Linked DNA regions of Chelatococcus sp. YT9. The main gene of each other region encodes a partner of the protein of the gene in region 2 in a complex. Links are inferred from orthologs where the notes say so. Each region holds a gene or a part of one and is shown on either strand. Other genes may lie near its edges.

Region 1 (2,787 bases), 2.7 Mb from region 2 along the record:
CTGCTCTCTTCCATGTCAGCCATGGCGCTGGCGACGGCGCGGCCTCCATCCGGGTTGTGCCCCCCGTCGAGCCAGATTTCAGCGCCGTCAGGCGCATGCCCGATGAGATCGCCGCGTGTCAGGCGCTGCATCCGTGCTGGCCAGTCCGCGGTTTTGACTCCCGCCTCATACGCGGTGACCGGTAGACGATCGAAGCCGCCGGTTCGCAGCGCCGCGATCGCGGTGCCCGCATTGATATGCTGGTGGCGGCCAGTCAGGCGAGGCAGCGGTAGATCGAGGAGGCCGCGCTCGTCCTGATAGACGAGGCGCCCGCCTTCCTCATGCACGGAAAAATCCTGTTCGCCGATGATCAGCGGCGCCCCGATGCGCTCGGCTCGAGCTTCCAGCACGGCTGAGGCCTCTGGATCCTGCGGCGCGAGGACCGCGGGCACGCCGCGCTTGAAAATCCCGGCCTTGGCCGCGGCGACACTGGTGATGCGGTTGCCCAGATATTCAGGATGGTCCAGTGAGACGGGCGTCACCACCGTCACCAGCGGCTCCGAGATAACGTTGGTGGCATCGGCCTCACCGCCGAGCCCCACTTCGAGAAGGAGGACGTCAGCCGGATTTTCCGCAAACAGCAGAAACGCCGCAGCTGTCGTGATCTCGAAGAAGGTGATCGGCTCGCGGCCGTTGGCCTCCTCGCAGCGACGGAACGCATCGAGCAGGCGCTGCTCGTCGACGATGCGGCTGCCGCCGGGGGCCCCGAGCCGGATGCGCTCGTGGTAACGCACCAGATGCGGCGAGGTATAGACATGCACCGCCAGCCCCGCAGCCTCCAGAATGGCGCGCATGAAGGCGATGGTGGAGCCCTTGCCGTTCGTGCCGGCGACATGGATGACCGGCGGAAGCCGGTTCTCTGGATGGCCTAGGGTCGCCAGCAAGCGCGCGATGCGGCCGAGCGAAAGGTCGATCACCTTGGGATGGAGCGCAAGAAAACGCGCCAGCAGGGCATCGGATGAATCCATTGCTTCTTGCTCCGCGCAGCCTCGCCGGCGACCTACTCCGCGGCGGCTTCCAGCATCTGCTGCGGTTCCGGCGCTGGCTCGTCCTTCACCTCCGCCGCAGGCGCGGCGGGCATTCGCATCAGGAGCCGGCTCAGGCGGGCGATCGTTGCCTTCAAGTCATGGCGATGGACAACCATGTCGACCATGCCGTGATCCTTGAGATATTCCGAGCGCTGGAAGCCCGGCGGCAGCTTTTCGCGGATGGTTTGCTCGATGACGCGGGGTCCGGCGAAGCCGATGAGCGCGCCTGGCTCGGCGATATGAACGTCGCCCAGCATGGCATAGGACGCTGTGACGCCGCCTGTGGTCGGGTTTGTGAGCACGACGATATAGGGGAGCTTCGCGTCTCGCAGGCGCTGCACGGCGACCGTCGTGCGCGGCATTTGCATGAGCGAGAGGATACCCTCTTGCATGCGCGCTCCGCCTGACGAGACGAAGAGAACGAAAGGCGTGCCACGGCTGCGCGCGGTGTCGAGGCCCGTAATGATGGCCTCGCCGGCCGCCATGCCGAGCGATCCGCCCATGAATTCGAAATCCTGGACCGCGATTGTCGTCTTCTGGCCCTCGACATCGCCGACGCCGACCAGTACCGCGTCCTGCATGCCGGTCTTGGCCTTGGCGTCGCGAAGGCGATCGACGTAGCGCTTCTCATCCCGGAACTTGAGCGGATCGACCGCAGCTTCAGGCGTCGGAATCGCTTCCCACCGGGCGTCGTCGAACATCGCCTTCAGGCGATTGGCCGCCGTCATGCGCAGGTGATAGTTGGAACCGGGAATGACGTAGAGATTCGCCTCCACGTCCTTGTGGAACACCATCTGCCCCGTATCTGGGCATTTGATCCAGAGGTTCTCCGGCACTTCGCGCTTGAAGAGCGTTTTGATCTTCGGCCGAACGACGTCGGAGATCCAATTCATCGTTTATCCATCCTTCCAGATGTCGCGGCTATGAACGCCGGGCAGTCCTTCAAGCCTCGACGCGTTGGCCGTCACGTACACCGGCGGCAAGTTCCCCGACGAGGCTGGCTACGGCTTCCACGGTCCCCGCCCCAGCCTTGCCGTCTGCATCCAGCGAGCGGCGTACCGTTTCGACCAGGGCCGATCCGACAACCACCCCATCGGCCACCTTCGCCACCTCGGCTGAATGGGCGCGGCTCTTCACACCGAAGCCCACTACAACAGGAAGGTGGGTATGCGCCTTGATCCGGTCAACCGCCAAGCCCACTTCCGCAAAGTCGGGGGTCGCCGACCCAGTGATACCGTTAATGGAGACGTAATAGACGAATCCGCTGGTGTTCGCGAGCACCGTCGGCAACCGCCTGTCGTTGGTGGTCGGGGTTGCGAGCCGGATGAAGGCGACGCCGGCTTCAAGCGCCGGCAGGCAGAGTTCGGCGTCTTCCTCCGGTGGCAGGTCCACGACAATCAGACCATCGACACCGGCTGCCTTGGCATCGGCGAGGAAGCGCGGGACACCGTAGATATAGATGGGGTTGTAGTAGCCCATCAGGATGATCGGCGTGTCCTTGTCGGCTTCACGGAAGGCCGCGACCATGGCGAGGGTCTTCGCCAGGGTTTGCCCACCTTTCAGTGCGCGCTGCGACGAGAGCTGGATGGCCGGGCCGTCCGCCATCGGATCTGTAAAGGGCATGCCGATTTCAATGAGATCGGCACCGGCACCGGGCAGGGCCTTGATGATGGCGAGCGATGTATCGGGATCGGGATCTCCCGCCGTCACGAAGGTGACC
Region 2 (5,075 bases):
CGGCCAGCAACGAGCGCCGCCGCTTGTTTTCAGGCTGGATGTACGCGGCGAGCCCCGGTCTGCACGGCATCGAACATGCCGTCTACGATATCTGGCTGACGGATTGCAAAGGGGGGACCGAGGTCATCGTTGAACCCAAAGAGGGAAGCGGCGATGCCGCCCCCCCAGAGGCGCCCGCTGCGCAGCGTCCCCCGTCAGCACGCCGCTGAGGTCATGGGTTATCAGGCGAGCTCCGCCAGCGCTTCGGCTCCGCTGACGCGCAGTCCGGCGGGCCAGCTCCACCAATCACCTCGGAGCTCAAGCGCGGCCTCGAGCTCCGCCATATAGGCCTTGCGGGGCACGGCGAGCGCGCCGAAACGAGCCAGGTGATCCGTGACGAACTGGGTGTCGAGCAAGGTGTAGCCGCCGCGCCTGAGGCGTGCGACTAGATGCACCAGGGCAATCTTCGAGGTGTCCCGCTCGCGGTGAAACATGCTCTCGCCGAAAAAGGCAGCGCCTAGCGAGACGCCGTAGAGACCCCCGACGAGGCGGCCTGCATCACGGACTTCGACGGTGTGGCAATAGCCTAGGTCGAACAGCTCACCATAAAGCTCGCGGATGCGGCCGTTGATCCAGGTTTCTTCGCGGCCATCGTCCGGCGCGGCGCAACCCGCAATCACCGCATCGAAGTCCTGGTCGACGGTGACCTCGAAACGGTCCAGCGCGACGGTGCGCGCCAGGCGCTGCGGGATGTGGAAGCCGTCGAGAGGAATGATTCCGCGCTCTTTCGGCTCGACCCAGAACAGGCTGGGATCGTCGGCGTTCTCAGCCATTGGAAAAAGCCCGCTCGCATAAGCCCTGAGCAGGATCTCCGGCGTGATTTCGACCGACGACCGATTCATCACCGCCCTATGCCGAGACGGAGGATAGGGATCAGTGGTGATCCATATCCAGAGAACATAATGAAAATCAAATAGATACAGCGTTATGCTGATCTGGTCAGATAGCTTTAGCTTTTCTCTTAGGCGGAGGCCATGATCTCGTCGACCCCGCCATCATTCAGGAAATGCTCCAGCCAGTGGATATCATAGATCCCGTTCTGGATATCCTGGTTGCGGACCAGGGTCCGGAAAAGTGGCAGGGTTGTCTCGATGCCATCCACCACGAATTCATCCAGCGCACGTCGCAACCGCATCAGGCATTCTGTACGTGTGCGCCCGTGGACGATCAGCTTGCCGACGAGCGAATCGTAATGCGGGGGAATACGGTAGCCTTGATAGACGGCCGAATCGACACGCACACCGAGACCGCCCGGCGGGTGAAAATAGGTGATCGTGCCCGGCGAAGGGCGGAAGGTGGCGGGATGCTCGGCGTTGATCCGGCATTCGACGGCGTGACCCTCGATCTGGACGTCCTTCTGGGAGATCGAGAGCGGGTTGCCGGCCGCTATCCGGATCTGCTCGTTGACCAGATCAATCCCGGTGATCATCTCGGTGACCGGATGCTCCACCTGGATGCGCGTGTTCATCTCGATGAAATAGAACTCGCCGTTCTCGTAGAGGAACTCGACCGTGCCCGCGCCGAGATAGCCGAGCTTCTGCATCGCCTTGGCGACTGTATCGCCGATGCGCTCGCGCTCGGAATGGTTGAGCGCGGGCGAGGGCCCTTCCTCCCACACCTTCTGGTGGCGGCGCTGCAACGAGCAATCGCGCTCGCCGAGGTGGATGGCGTTGCCCTTGCCGTCCCCGAGCACCTGAATTTCAATGTGACGGGGCTTCTCGAGATATTTCTCGATATAGACCGCGTCATCGCCGAAGGCAGCTTGCGCTTCCGCACGGGCGGTTGCGAGGGCGTGCTCCAATTCGCCGGCCGAGCGTGCCACTTTCATGCCGCGACCGCCGCCGCCGGCCGCCGCCTTGATGAGCACGGGATAGCCGATATCAGCCGCAACCCGTGCAGCCTCCTCGGCGTCGGTGATGCCACCATCCGACCCCGGCACGCAAGGGATGCCAAGGCTGCGTGCTGTGCGCTTGGCTTCGATCTTGTCGCCCATCAGCCGAATGTGCTCAGCTTTCGGACCGATGAAGGTGATGCCGTGATCGTTGAGGACCTCGGCGAAATGGGCGTTCTCCGAGAGAAAGCCATAGCCGGGATGAATGGCATCGGCGCCCGTGATCTCGCAGGCTGCGATCAGGGAGGGGATATTCAGGTAGCTCTCGCGCGCAGCAGGCGGGCCGATGCATACGCTTTCGTCGGCGAGCCGCACATGCATGGCATCCGCATCCGCCGTGGAGTGCACCGCAACCGTCGCGATGCCGAGTTCCTTGCACGCGCGCAAAATTCGCAGGGCGATTTCCCCGCGATTGGCGATGAGGATCTTGTCGAACATCGGCATCGTCATTCGATCACGAGAAGCGGCTCGCCGTATTCTACCGGCTGCCCGTCTTCGACCAGAATGGCGGTCACGACGCCTGCACGTGGTGCCACGATGTCGTTGAAGGTCTTCATCGCCTCAACGAGCAAAAGCTTGTCGCCCTTTTCGACACGCGTCCCGATATCAATAAACGGTTTGGCGTCGGGGGAGGGGCGGAGGTAGGCGGTGCCAACCATCGGTGACGTCACATTGCCGGGATGATGCGCGTCGGGTTTGGCCGGCGCGGAAACCGCAGCCGGGATCGGGGCCGGCGCTACCGGGACGGGGGCAGCTGCAACAGGCACATGCACCGCCGTCGTCACGTTGCGCGCCACACGAATGCGCAAGTCCCCCTTCTCGACTTCGATCTCGGTGAGATCTGTCTCGGAAATCAGGCGGGCCAGTTCGTGGACGAGTTCAGGATCGATCGGGCTTTGCTTGGCTGTTGGCAGTTTCGTCATTGAGAGGTTCCGGTAGCCTTGGCGGCAGTCTTGTGAGCTTTGGTACGATCGCGCTTTTCAAGGATTGGCACGAGCGCGTCAAAGGCCAGATCGTAGCTCGCTGCGCCGAAGCCGCAGATGACCCCGATCGCGACTGCAGCGATTGTGGAGTGGTGGCGAAATTCCTCACGCGCATGCACATTCGAGAGATGCACTTCGATGGCGAGGGCATCGACGCTCTTGATCGCGTCGCGCAAAGCGATGGAGGTATGGGTATAGGCGGCCGCGTTCAGGATGATGCCGGCGCCGGCCAACCCCGCTTCCTGGATGAAGGTGACCAAATCGCCTTCGCTGTTGCTCTGGCGGAAGGTCAATGCGACGTCACCCTGAGCGGCCGCACGATCGCGCAGGCGCTGCTCGATATCGGCCAGGGTCAAGCTGCCATAGGTTTCAGGCTCGCGCCGTCCCAGCAGGTTGAGATTGGGGCCGTTGATGACGTGAATCGCGACCATATCCGCTCGAAGGTTACGCCAAAACGAAAACGGGGGTCTTGGCTGATTGAGTTCAGTGGCAAGATTGACCCAATGGCAAGAGAACTTGGTGGCTGCGATCAAACTGCCAACAGAATTCCCGAGCCACGACGGTGCCCTGCCGCTCCATCGCAAGGGCGCGTATTAGCGCGAACCGCGAGCGAGGGGAAGAGCAGGCGGTCCGCACCGATCGTCGCGCGACGACCTCGTCTCCCAAACGACCGGCGCAGGGCTCGCTATCGGGTTAGGAACAGGTGGTACGCCCGCATTGACGGACAGCGGCAATGGCCTGTTTCAGCGGATCATGCCCAACCGCGCCGAAGACCACATCCTTGCCGAGCACGAAGGCCGGAGTTCCAGTCAGGGAAAGCCGGTCTCCCAGCGCGAGCGTGTCCCTTACTTCCGCCTTGAGCGCTTCTGAGGTCGCGTCCTTCTCGAGGCGGGCCATATCGAGCCCCATTTCCTTCGCGACGGCGACCGCCCGCTCTTTGCCGACGAGACCCTTCGAGCTCATCAGGCGGCTGTGATAGTCGAAGAACTTCTCTCCTGGGAGCTGATGCTGGGCAGCCCGCGCGTAGAGCGCAGCATCCAGCGATTCAGGGCGGAGAATTGGGAAATCCTTCAGGATGACGCGCAGCTTGGGGTCCTGCTTCACGAGCATGGTGACATCGTCAAGAGCGCGCTTGCAGTAGCCGCAGTTATAGTCGAAGAACTCGACAAGGGTGACGTCGCCCTTCGGATTGCCGACGACGATATTGCCCTCGGCCTCGTAGAGGGCGGCCATCTCCCCCGCCACGGCATCTTCCTGCGCCTTGCGCTGGCTCTCCTGCTGGCGCTTCTCCAGCTCGACCATAGCTTCCTGAAGCACCTCGGGATTGCGAAGGAGATACTCCCGCACGACCTGCTCGATCGCCGTCTTTTCCGTGGCCGACAGTTCCGCGGCCGCGGCTGGCACAGAGAAAAGTGGCGGTGTCGCGATGAGCACCGCGGCGATGGTTGCGGCGCGCGAAAGGAACGAAAAGCGCATGCACGATATCCAATCTGTCAAAAGCGTTCACACCCTGTGCGCCCGGATTGTGTCACTTACCCGGCGGCCGCTCCGGTTGATAGGCTAAAATGTCATCGGCGCGCAGCCAGGCTGGCGAATTCGGCTTGAGCTTCGCTTTCGCGCGGGTCGCCTGCGTGGCGGCTTGGTCCCATTCGCCTCGGGCGAAATAGTACTGGCTCGCCGCAAGCTCGGCCATGCCGATATCTCCCTTCCGGGCGTAGGCCGTCGACAGATCGCGGAATGCGCCGGCGAGCTCCGGCTCACGTTGGGTCGCGTTCGACAGCTCCCGTATGGCTTGGTCGGTGGTGCTTGGATCGCCGGAGGCGACCATAGCGCGACCGAGCATGGCACGAATCAGCGAAGAGGACGGGGCGAGGGCGACGGCCTGACGCAAGGGCGCGATTGCCTCGCGTGCCCGGCCGCTCTCTAGCAGAGCCTGGCCCTTCATTTCCCAGAAATAGGGATTTTTGGGCTGTTCCCGCAAAAGTTCGTCCATCAAGGTCACGGCCTGGCTGGATCGGGCTGTCCTGTAGGCGAGGATCGCGCGGGCATAGCGCGCCGCCACCGAACGGTCGCTGGGGGGATAGCGGCGCATCACCGTCTCGGGCCGCTCTGTGAAGCCCGACAACTTGGCGCGCATCAGCTCATGCCTGGCGACGAGGGAT

What was found. The genes of interacting proteins can lie anywhere in the genome.
Region 1: the proteins of accB (region 2) and accD are in contact, whole or in part, in a solved structure (PDB 8UXZ), measured with the Escherichia coli proteins. The link is inferred for Chelatococcus sp. YT9 from one-to-one orthologs.

The regions. Positions count from the first base shown.
Region 1 is NZ_JAHBRW010000001.1:1,515,900-1,518,686, forward strand. It holds accD (acetyl-CoA carboxylase, carboxyltransferase subunit beta), read right to left. Parts: upstream 1,961-2,787; coding sequence 1,040-1,960; downstream 1-1,039. Other genes in the region: KIO76_RS06825 (bifunctional folylpolyglutamate synthase/dihydrofolate synthase), read right to left, coding at 1-1,007; trpA (tryptophan synthase subunit alpha), read right to left, coding at 2,010-2,787.
Region 2 is NZ_JAHBRW010000001.1:4,180,606-4,185,680, reverse strand. The notes cover bases 1,116-3,966. They hold accB (acetyl-CoA carboxylase biotin carboxyl carrier protein), read right to left. Parts: upstream 2,854-3,966; coding sequence 2,377-2,853; downstream 1,116-2,376. Other genes in these bases: KIO76_RS19260 (DsbA family protein), read right to left, coding at 3,607-3,966; aroQ (type II 3-dehydroquinate dehydratase), read right to left, coding at 2,850-3,344; accC (acetyl-CoA carboxylase biotin carboxylase subunit), read right to left, coding at 1,116-2,368. Also shown: aat (leucyl/phenylalanyl-tRNA--protein transferase), read right to left, coding at 222-881; more of accC, read right to left, coding at 1,001-1,115; more of KIO76_RS19260, read right to left, coding at 3,967-4,389; KIO76_RS19255 (M48 family metalloprotease), read right to left, coding at 4,442-5,075. UniProt on the Escherichia coli protein: This protein is a component of the acetyl coenzyme A carboxylase complex; first, biotin carboxylase catalyzes the carboxylation of the carrier protein and then the transcarboxylase transfers the carboxyl group to form malonyl-CoA.